Linked DNA regions of Oligoflexus sp.. Each later gene encodes a partner of the first gene's protein in a complex. Links are inferred from orthologs where the notes say so. Each region holds a gene or a part of one and is shown on either strand. Other genes may lie near its edges. The genes, in order: dnaG and dnaB.

What was found.
Region 2: the proteins of dnaG (region 1) and dnaB are in contact, whole or in part, in a crystal structure (PDB 2R6A), measured with the Geobacillus stearothermophilus proteins. The link is inferred for Oligoflexus sp. from one-to-one orthologs. Residues at the interface, in WP_049624496.1 of Geobacillus stearothermophilus: Lys456, Leu457, Leu458, Pro459, Ala460, Asn463, Ala464, Leu467, Leu535, Leu536, Ile537, Ala538, Gln544, Glu545, Asp548, Tyr549, His552; in WP_033016901.1 of Geobacillus stearothermophilus: Ser13, Glu15, Ala16, Gln18, Glu91, Leu92, Asp94, Ala95, Val96, Pro97, Thr98, Ala99, Ala100, Asn101, Tyr104, Tyr105, Ile108.

What each region holds. Positions count from the first base shown.
Region 1 is NZ_DASTAT010000068.1:145,504-149,375, reverse strand. The notes cover bases 258-3,257. They hold dnaG (DNA primase), read right to left. Parts: upstream 2,661-3,257; coding sequence 855-2,660; downstream 258-854. Other genes in these bases: VFO10_RS15115 (hypothetical protein), read right to left, coding at 2,738-3,257; VFO10_RS15125 (RDD family protein), read right to left, coding at 308-841. Also shown: more of VFO10_RS15115, read right to left, coding at 3,258-3,796. UniProt on the Escherichia coli protein: RNA polymerase that catalyzes the synthesis of short RNA molecules used as primers for DNA polymerase during DNA replication.
Region 2 is NZ_DASTAT010000071.1:75,624-82,692, forward strand. The notes cover bases 4,255-7,069. They hold dnaB (replicative DNA helicase), read right to left. Parts: upstream 6,428-7,069; coding sequence 5,081-6,427; downstream 4,255-5,080. Other genes in these bases: VFO10_RS16050 (helix-turn-helix domain-containing protein), read left to right, coding at 4,597-4,974; rplI (50S ribosomal protein L9), read right to left, coding at 6,493-6,939; rpsF (30S ribosomal protein S6), read right to left, coding at 6,943-7,069. In the rest of the region: def (peptide deformylase), read right to left, coding at 1-107; VFO10_RS16030 (hypothetical protein), read right to left, coding at 290-526; lon (endopeptidase La), read right to left, coding at 587-3,034; VFO10_RS16040 (hypothetical protein), read right to left, coding at 3,159-3,554; VFO10_RS16045 (nucleotide exchange factor GrpE), read right to left, coding at 3,579-4,238. UniProt on the Escherichia coli protein: The main replicative DNA helicase, it participates in initiation and elongation during chromosome replication. Travels ahead of the DNA replisome, separating dsDNA into templates for DNA synthesis.

The DNA.
Region 1 (3,872 bases):
GGTTTTTTTCTTAATAGCCATACGTAGAAAGATTCTCCGCAGCTGTTGATGTGTCGATGTGGCTTGCTAAACTAGAAGGCGTGCGGGTTGAACAGCACGTTTAATCTATAGTTATAAATACCGCTAGCCAAAAATGCAAGCGGCGTTGCGGGCAAAAAGTTTTTAACTTTCCTGACTTATACTTTCGCTGCAGTCTTTCTGCATGTGCAGAGCGCAGCTGAAATTTAAGGGAAATTAACCTTCGCCCGAACGCTTCTATGTGACATTGTGACTGTAAACAGTTCCTCTGACACCCTTTCCTGCACTTTTAAGCCAACTCCGGTTTAGCCTCCGGCACCAGCTGCGGAACGCTGTCTGACGCTTTTGTAAGTACTTTCGGCAGACTTTCCCAACGTACGACCAGGCTGTCACTGATCAAATCATGGAGAGTTTGCCTTCTCGTCGTAAAAAAGGAAATCAAATATCCAAAATAAAACAGAACAGTTGATAAAAAGTGGCTGAGATAACGAATGGTGGAACGACGCAGAGTCAACCGCTGAAGCTGCTCATCACAGACCCTCAGCCCCATGGCCAGTTTGCCCGGCGTAGCCTGCAGCGAAGAGGCCTCAAAACCTGCATAATAAAGCCAGTGCGCGCCGACCAGAAGGGTCATGATACCCATCCACAGAAGGAGGGTGAAAATCGTGATCGTCGCCATGCTGAACATCGACATGAAGCCGAGGAGCAAAGCTGGAAACAGCAGCACGAAGCCCACGCATGCGATCATCGCTCCAAAGAGGAGGTGATCGATGCAGACCGCCAGCAAACGGCGGCCAAAACCTGCATACATTACATCATTCATCCGAAACCCTTGCCTATGGATTGGTGCCGCTATTCACAGCTGCGGCGTTAAGTTCTTTCGTTATGCGGGCCACGGCAGCAAGAATTTCCCGCTGCTCTTCAGCCGTACCGCGCATCAGGTTCTGCTTCAGACGCGCGAGGCTTTCTTTCAGTGCTTTGCGACGTACTTCCTTGGCCAGCTTTTCCATCTGCTGCTGACGGGCCGTCGTGATGTAAAGAGGAGCGTCGCGTTCCAGCCTCTCGATCAGCGTCAGCGCTTCTGGAATCACAAGCGAGGTCCAGTGCGATTTGTTGAGTTCGGACGGCACCAGATTACGCCGCAGAGCCTTCGATAATTCCAGCGCGAAATCGAGCCAGAGTTCATCGAGTTCAAGCTGCGTTTTCAGCATCTGCTCGGTCGTATCCAGATCTATTTCACCCGGACGTGAAAAGAAAAGATGGCCCATGAAGGAAAGTTCCGCGCCTTTCAGTTCCTGCACCTTGGGTCGGGGAGCTTCGGGAGCCGGAGCCTCCACCCGCGATGGGGCCACGCGTTTGACCGCTGTGTCCGGCTTCACCTTTTCTTCAAGGTCGGCAGCCGGTACTCCGGTGAGTTCAGCAATGCGCACCAAAAGATACTGACGCCGCACGGGATCATCCACCGACTGCAGCCAGGGAATGAATTCCTTATTGATCAGATCCGGAACGCCGAGGTCATGCGTTTCCATGAGACGCGCCTGGATCGCAAATTCCAAAAGGTTTTGCGCGCCTTGCAGCTGCTGTTCCATGCCGGCCACGCCGTACTCTTTCACAAAGGTATCGGGATCATGCTCCTCGGGAAGGACCACGACCTTGAATTCAGTTTGAGGCACTTCCAGAGCCAGGGACACTGTGCGCAAGGTGGCCGCGCGACCCGCGCGATCGCCATCAAAAATAAGATAAACGCGCGGCGTGAGCGCTGCGAGCCGACGCAGGTGATGGATGGTCAAAGCCGTGCCGAGACAGGCGACGGCATGCGGAATGCCCGCCTGCCAGAGCTGAAGGACATCCATGTATCCTTCGCATACGATCGCCCGACGATCGCGGCGAATCGGTTCCTTCGCGAGATGCAGGCCGTAAAGGACCTGCGACTTATCAAAGAGCGGTGTTTCCCGGCTGTTTTTGTATTTCGGCTGCTCATCACCGAAGCAGCGGCCGCCGAAAGCAATCGCCCGGCCATGCATATCGAAGATCGGAATCATGAGGCGATGGTTGAAGAAATCGTAGGCCTTGTTATCGTACTGCGAGCTGTTCGCCACCGAAGCCGTGATCATGTCCTTGATCGCGAAGCCCTTGCGCAGAAGGTGATTGACCAGAAACTGCGGTTCCTGCGGACTCAGGCCGAACTGATGCTTCTCGATGAATTCCGGCGTGAAACCCCGGCTTTCGAGATACTGAAGGGCAAAGGTTCCGTTCGATGCCAGCAGGCGTTCACGGAAAAAGCTCAGGCTTTCCGCACAGATCTTATAAAGGTTGGACTCCATCTGGCGAGCCGCGCGATCGTGCGTGGGATGCTCCAATTCCGGGACATCAATGCCGAATTTCTCGGCGAGATAACGGAGGGATTCCAGAAAGGAAAGCCCCTGCATTTCCCGGACAAAGGTGATGGCGTCGCCACGGGCGCGACAGCCGAAGCAGAAGTAGTGATCATCGAAAATGGTAAAGCTCGGCGACTTTTCCCCGTGAAAGGGACAAAGGCCGACCTGCCGGCCGCTACGTGTGGTCAGCGCGACTGTTTCGCCGATCAATGTAGCGAGCGGCACTCTTTGCAGAATGCGTTGCTTGGCGACTTCGACGCTCATAGATGGGATCCGCTGTGAAATTCAGAAAATAGGCGGTTTGGCCGCGACGGCGGGTATCATAGCAGGTTGATCGTGTCTCAGGGACCTTTTTTCAGAAAGCGGGAGGAGATTTTGTCGCCATAGCGGCAGAGGTTACTGATATTCGCGAGCAAAGTGTAAGACGCCATACCCGTGGACTCGCGCTCGTTGATCACGGCCATATAGGGTGACTGTTGGCCGCTTTGACACACGTTCTTCGGATCGCCTTCCTTGTCGAAGGCCGACGGTTCCACCTGCGAGATCAAGGTGACGCCGGGTCTGGGATTGAAGAGTTTATACTGATTGCCGAGCAGGGTGCGGATCTGCTCGGCGAGGTCTTTCACCGGAATCTTGCTGTCATCGCGATAGAAGGCCGTGCCGAAGTAGGGCGTCACCTGGGTGCTGATACGATCGACCAGGTAATAGATCTTCATGCCTTCGAAAATAGGTCCGAGTTTGCGATCGAAGTTGCAGTAACTCATCGGAAAGTAATTCACGGTTTCCTGGGTCGAAGGCTCGTAATGGAGCTCGCCGAAATCGCGATGCATCGAAAGAAGCATGGTTTTCGGCTTATTCAAGGCGCCCGCGAGGCCTACGGATTTCAGGAATTCCTCGCGCTTGGCGTGACGCAGAGGCGTGTAGACGAAGGGATCGTTGCCAAAGAGCAGGTACTCCGGCTGCAGCTCGCGGAACATGGTTTTATAGAGCGAGGTGCAGGAAAAGTTGCCGAAGTTATCGCTCATATAAAGGCCGTTGGTCGGATCCTCGTCCTCCTGGGCCCGGATGGGGTGACTGCGATTCAAACCCGCGCCGGCGAAAAAGACCTGCTCCCCCCGCAGAACGAAGGGCACCGGATTTTTGGGGTTGAAGGTGTACTTGCTGTATTCGCTCTTGCACTCGATCAGAGCGGCTTTCAGCGCGTCATGATCCTCGCGATAGGCAGCGGCCATCTCTTTTTTGCAGTCGATCATAATGGAGACGGCCGGATAGCGATCCTTGCAGGCAGCCAGGCCATATTGGAGCTTCTTGTTCTTTTTTACCGAGCCCGGACCCTGGTATTTTTTAATGACCGAGGTCACGCACTCCTGGTAATCTTCGCGCTCCTGGGAGGGTTTCATAGGAAGAGCCAGTTTTACCTGATTTTTCTCGGCAAAAAGACAGGGGATCGCAGTCGTATATGCTAAAACGACGCAA
Region 2 (7,069 bases), on another replicon or contig:
TGCATATCCTGCACGAACTGTTGAAACTCGGCGTTGAACTCTGTGACATCGGTGGACTTTGTCTCCAGCACTTTGGCTGGCCACTCGACTACCTTTAAAGTGGTCATGTTATCAGGACTCCTGCTTGCCGATCGCTCGACGAACCTCAATTTCAGCGAGGATTATGATTACCTGGTGCGCCTTAGTTAGGCTGCACGCATACAAATAGCAATAAGAAAGCAGGAAGGTCCAGAAACTTTGAGCGGCAAAACGTCCAGGGCTGTCCGGGCGGGCGTTCGCGGGGATTTTCCTAGAAACGGCGCTCTTTTTCGGATTCGGCGTCGCTCAACGCATTGCGGGCCATGGCCTTGGATTTATACCATGCCGTTTCAACTTGGTTGCCGATCGCAGCAACAAGTCCGTAGGGGACAAAGGTTTCGGTGGCGTAAATGAAAAGCATTTGGCCTTTGATGGGGATCGAGAGGAGAAAGACCCAGATAGCTCCAAGACCGAGAAATCGCAGAACTTTCTTGCCAAATTCTTTCATAAAAACAAACCTCGCGTTGGATCGCTGTGCACGAACCAACGCGAGGGATTGAAGAAGCGTTTAGCTGGCCAGAGACTTGCTTTCCCGCCGGGTACTCAGCTTTTCGACCTTGGCGTCAGTGACGCAGACATCAGCGAACATGATTTGGAATACTTCATTATATTCCTTCACGAAGTGCGCCTTCAAGTTGCGCCGGATAGATTGTGGCAATTCCTGGAAAACCGCCTTGTTCTTCTCGGGAATGATAACCTCGGTCATTCCCTCGCGGGTGGCCGCCAGCATCTTTTCCTTGAGGCCGCCGATGGGCAGCACTTTGCCGTGAATCGTGATTTCGCCGGTCATCGCCACCTGCTGCTTGGGTGGGGTCTTTAAAAGAGCCGAGATAATCGCCGTCGCCATTGCAATCCCGGCCGAGGGGCCGTCTTTGGGAACCGCGCCCGCAGGCACGTGGATGTGCAGCTCGTTCTTCTCGATCATATCGGGCTCGATACCGTACTCGTTCATTCGGGAGCGGATGAAGCTCAGAGCCGCGTAGGCCGATTCCTTCATCACATCACCGAGCTGGCCTGTTAACACAAGCGCATGCTTGCCGGTGCAGATCAGACTCGATTCGATCGCCATGACTTCGCCGCCGTACTGGGTGTAGGCGAGGCCCAGGGAGACACCGACATGGGGTTCTTTGTGATAGAAGTTGTCATCGAAGCGCTGGGCGCCGAGATGCTTCTGCACCAGGGTCGGCGTCAGGCGGATGCCTTCACGCTTCAGGGCTTCGTTATCATCGGATTCCGCATACTGACGAGCAATCTTGCGGCAAACCGAGGCGATTTTCTTTTCCAGGCCGCGCAGACCGCTTTCGCGGGTGTAGCCGTTGATGATCGTCGTCACGCCGTTCTTGGTGAACTGCACGTTCGCCTGGTCCAGACCGGATTCCTTCAGCTGCTTGGGAATCAGATACTGGTTGGCAATCGCCAGTTTCTCTTCTTCCGAGTAGCCCGAGACTTCGATCACTTCCAAACGGTCGCGCAGAGGCGCAGGGATCGTGTCGAGGTTGTTGGCGTTCGCAATGAACATCACATCCGACAGATCGAAGGGAATACCAAGGTAATGATCGACGAAGCTTCTGTTCTGCTCAGGATCGAGGACTTCGAGCAGGGCGGACGAAGGATCGCCGCGGTGATCGGAGGCCATCTTATCAATCTCGTCAAGCATCAGAACGGGGTTGCTGCTGCCGCCGTTTTTCATCGCGGTGATGATACGGCCGGGGAACGCACCGACATAGGTTTTGCGGTGACCGCGGATGTCAGCCTCGTCACGCACGCCGCCAAGGGCGATACGGGCGAACTCACGACCGAGGGATTTGGCGATGGATTTTCCCAAACTCGTTTTACCGACACCCGGGGGGCCGACGAAACAGATGATGGGGCTCTTGGCATCCGGATTCAGCTTTTTCACGGCTAAATATTCGATGATGCGGTCTTTGACCTGATCAAGGCCGAAGTGGTCGGCATCCAGGATGATCTTCGACTTGTGAAGGTCGAGCATATCCGGTGACTTCTTGCCCCATGGCAAGGCCAGGATGGTTTCGATATGCGTGCGGGTCAGGGCCGCTTCGCTGGTGTCCTGGTGCATGCGCTCCAGACGCTTCAGCTGACGGGTGATTTCCTCTTTGGCTTCCTTGTTCAGGGGAAGCTCTTCCATGCGCTGCCAGTACTGATCGATTTCATCCTTGCCATCGGAATCACCGAGCTCGGATTTGATCACGCGCATCTGCTCGCGCAGGTAGTGCTCGCGCTGCATGCGGCCGATCTCGTCCTTGGCGTTGGACTGGATGCGGACCTGCATCTGATACACTTCGATTTCGCGGGACAGGCAGTTGTAAACACGCTTCAGGCGATCCAAAGGATGCGCGACAGCGAGGATGGTTTGGGCTTCGTTGACTTTCAGACCAAGGTTCGAGGCGACGAGGTCGGCAAGGCGGCCAGGCTCGTTCACATCTTCGAGGATCATGAGGATATCAGGGGAGAGGATCTTACCGAGGGTCACAACTTTTTCGAGGCTTTCGCGAACTGCGCGGATAAGGGCTTCGACTTCGCTTGTGGTATTGGCTATCCGGGGTTCCTGGACGTTCTGCACGATCACTTTCGGATAAGGATCGGTCTGAACGAGCTCGGTCACCATCGCCTTATGAAGACCCTGCACCAGAACCTTCATACGACCGTCCGGAAGTTTCCGGGTCCGCATGATGGAACAGACGGTGCCGATATCATAGACATCGAATGGCGGTTCCAGGTGGGCTTCCAGTCCTTCGCCTTCATGTCCCATGACTTTGAAAGCGGAAAGGAAGATCTTCCTCTGTTTGGCTAAGGCACTTTCCACTGCATTGACGCACAGGTCCTCATTAATGAAGACCGGGACAATCATGTTGGGAAATACCACGATATCCTTCAGAGGCAGCAGTGGCATCTCACTGTTGACAACTGCAAGCTTACCTTGATTCGTCTCCGACATGCCTTCACTCCCGCTAGATGAGGACTTTTTTCTCTGACCCTGTATTTTTGTTCGGCTTGCGCCGTGAAAACATGAGTTCTGCGGTTTTTTCCGGCGTTTTGTGGCTTTGGTTCGACCGACAGGTCTACTCTTTTATCTTAATGATAATCCACAAGTCGCCTGCCTGATCACCTTCCACATCGCCAAGACCTTTTAATTTGATGGCCTTCGCGCAGTCAGTATCAGGTCCTAAAACCACTTCACGTTCGATCTTTTCGCGTTTTTCCTGGTGGCCTTGCGCGGAGTGTGTGCGGATGGTGCGCGAGAGTTTGACCACGGTGCGAAATGTTGCGGAAAGTTGGGTCCGCGTGACAAAGATCGGGATCTCAAGGTCCAGCTTCTTGTGCTTCGTGCACCAGTTTTCGAAGCTCATCTCTTCGTAGTGGACAGCGGAACAAAATTCCTGGAGCGCCTGCTCGTCAGTATTCCGTTCGGGAGTTGCAGGAGGACCGGAAGGCTTCTTGTCTCGCTTGCGCGTCAAAGCTCGGGTCCTCCCTGCCCCTTGTCAGTCTGGTTTAGGAACCAGGACACTGACCATCGATGGACGAATCAGTCGTCCGTTCAGCGTATAACCACGTTGGTATTCGTCTTTGACGGTTTCCTCGTCAACATCACCTTCGATTCTTTGAATCGCCTGATGAAAGTTCGGGTCAAACGGCTTGGCGACAGCATCCACAGCTTTCAGGCCGTTAGCCTCGAGCACATGCGTCAGCTGCTTATGGACCATACGGATGCCTTCGACAATCGCATTGCCTGCTTCCTGAGCACCACCCGTGGTCGCAGTGCCAGCCGCGGACGTAGAGCCAGACGCGGAGGTAGAGCCAGACGCGGAGGTAGAGCCAGCCGCCGTCACAGCATCACCCGCCGTCACAGCTTTCTGAAAGCTGTCGAGGACTGGCAAAAGATCCATCAGAAGTTTCTCAGATGCGAATTTCAGAAGGTCCTGCCGGTCGCGCTCGTGGCGGCGACGCATATTGTCCATTTCTGCCAGAGTCCGCAGATAACGGTCCTTGTGCTCCTGAACCTCATCTTCGAGGTGACGGATCTTTTCGTCCTGCAATTCCGCTCCCTCATCAGAACCGTTTGCAGTGGCGCCTGCTTGAGCAGCGCCTTCGTCCTGATCTTTGATGTGGTTGGATTCGTTTTTATTATTTTCAGTTTGCATATCAACGTTCATATAAGGCTTATTGACTCCCTGCTTGCATTGACACGACATGAATTTTTACAACGCAAGCACCTTTACTGCAAGACCTTGTAGTCTTCTGAGGATTTTCAGGCCCTTGCAGGCCCTTTGTTGGCGGGGGCAGGTATGTTCTGACGCCTTAATTCCATTCTACGAGGAGGGCCTGGTGTTGAAAAGTAGGCAAGGGTTGCCGAGCCCTTGTCCTTTGGGATATTCAGCGATGGGCGTTGACAGGGTCGGATCGCATGCGTTAAATCTTTCTCACCCAAAATCGCAGTGTTTCTCGGCTCATGACCGAGATCTTTGCGGATCGCATCAGCATTCGAATTCTGAGTTGCCCATGGAAAATCCTATTGACCAGCTGCCCCCGGATCCTGAACCTACGCCATCCGCGTCCGATCGAAGCCTTCCTTCGGAGACGACGAAACGCTTATCTGCGTTGTCTCGCCGAGGAATACACATCGATGATGCAGATCTCATCACCAGACTTGATCAATATTCGATCGAGGATGTTGTTGAACTGAAAATCTCTCGATTCTTCGATCAAATTGGAACGTTCTACCCAGATGATGTCTATGATTTGATCATGTCCAAAGTGGAAAAGCCCCTGCTTGTCCAGATTCTCCGCCGCGTGGGTGGAAATCAGGTGCAAGCTGCCAAGATTCTGGGCATCAATCGCAACACACTGCGAAAGAAGATCAAGCAATACGGTCTTTGAGATGATCAAAAGCCTTCCATCCTCTGGAAGGCTCTTCTCTTTCCCTCAGCCTTCGTTGGCCTTCGTCAACCCTCGTAGTCCGTCATCGAACCTTCAGCAGCAGCCGTCAACCCTCATAGTCCGTCATCGAACCTTCCTGGAACAAATTCTGGAACGACACGTAATTCGGCTGATAGGCGAGCTTGATCGTTTTCGTTGCACCGTGGCGGTTTTTGGCGATCAAAATTTCAGCAATGCCGGTGAGTTCGGAGGCTGGGTTATAGTACTCGTCCCGGTAAATGAACATGATCATATCCGCATCCTGCTCCATCGAACCCGATTCACGAAGATCGGAGAGCTTCGGCCTTTTATCCGGACGCTGGTCGGGACCGCGGTTCAGCTGGGCGAGAGCGACCACGGGGACTTTCAATTCCTTGGCAAGGTTCTTGAGCCCCATGGAGATTTCGGAAATCTCACGTTCCCGCGAGTCGGGACGGTCGGCGCCCATCGTCATCAGCTGCAGGTAGTCGATCACAATCATGTCGAGACCATTTTCCTTGTGGTATCGACGGCAGCGTGAACGAAGTTCCATCAGACTGATGCCTGGAGTTTCATCAATGCCCATGTGGGTCTTGTGCTCATAAATGCGGCGGGCGCCTTCCATGAGGCGATCCTGCTCTTCATCGCTCAGATCACCTTTACGAAGACGCGACGAGTCCACGCGTGCCACTGCGGAAAGCACACGAGCCATCAGCTGCTCTTTACTCATCTCAAGAGTGAAGATAGCCACTTTTTTGCCCGACAAGGCCGCGTTCGTTGCAAGATTCAACACGAAGGCCGTTTTTCCCATTGCTGGGCGCGCGGCGAGGATCACGAGGTCACTCGGCTGCATTCCGCCGGTGAGCGTGTCCAGATCGTTGAATCCGGTCGTTACACCGGTCACAACACCTTCGAGCTCCAGTTTCCTTTGGATCTCGTCAATCGTCGATTCCAGGACGATATCGGCGGGAACGATGCCCTTGCGGTCATATTCCGATGAAATCTGCAGGAACTGCTTTTCGACGCTTTCAATGAAAGCTTCGATGTTGCCTTCGTAATTCTCGGCGCGCTCCACCACTTCCTGACAGACTTTGATCACGCCACGACGATAGTACATGTTGCGCACGATGCGCGCATAATGCTCAAGGTTTTGCGCAACAGGGCAATTTTCGGTCAGATCAATGAGATACGCAGGCCCCAAATCCCGAACCTGGTTATGACGCAGTTTTTCCGCAACGGTCACAATATCTGCGGACTCACCTGCTGCGGATAGCTGCAAGATGGCTTCGTAGATTTTCTGGTGCGAATCGATGAAAAAATGCTTCGCCTCGAGCATACCCTCGATAAGGGTCAAGCTATCGGCATCGCTCAAAATCGCGCCGAGTACAGCTTTTTCTGCATCGATGGAATGAGGCAGAGATTGTCCTGACGCCATTGGGGAGTCTCAGTGAGGTCTGAATTCCATAGGTCTCGCGAGGGACCTATGGAATTATCAAGGGATTATTGCGGAGCAACAACCCAAACTTTGAATTTCGCGACCACTTCAGGATGCACGCGAACTTCTGCGGAGTAAACACCGACTTTTTTAATTTCTTCGGTCAGCTTGATATCTTTTTTGCTGACTTTTACGCCTTCAGCCGCCAGCAGCTCTTCCAGCTCAGCAGTGGTGACAGAACCGAAAATTTTCTCATCTTCACCAACTTGTTTGGTGACAGTGACGGAAATTTTTTCGATCAAGCCGGCTTGCTTTTTCGCTTCACCGAGGATCAACGCTTTCTTCTTTTCCAGAAGACGTATCTGGTGGTTCAGCGAAGCCTGGTTGCCTTCGTTAGCGACCACAGCCAATCCACGAGGAATCAGGAAGTTACGGGCATAGCCGTTCTTCACTTTAACGAGATCACCGATACGGCCGAGGTTTTCGACGTTTTGGCTCAGAATGAGTCTCATGGATTACTTCTCCTCAGGCTGTCTTTGGGCAGCCGCAGCAGCCTTGGCGAGTTCGACTTTACGAGCGGCGATGTCCACTTCGTCGTCGATCTTAACGACCATAAAGCGCAGAACGTTTTCGTCGATGCGC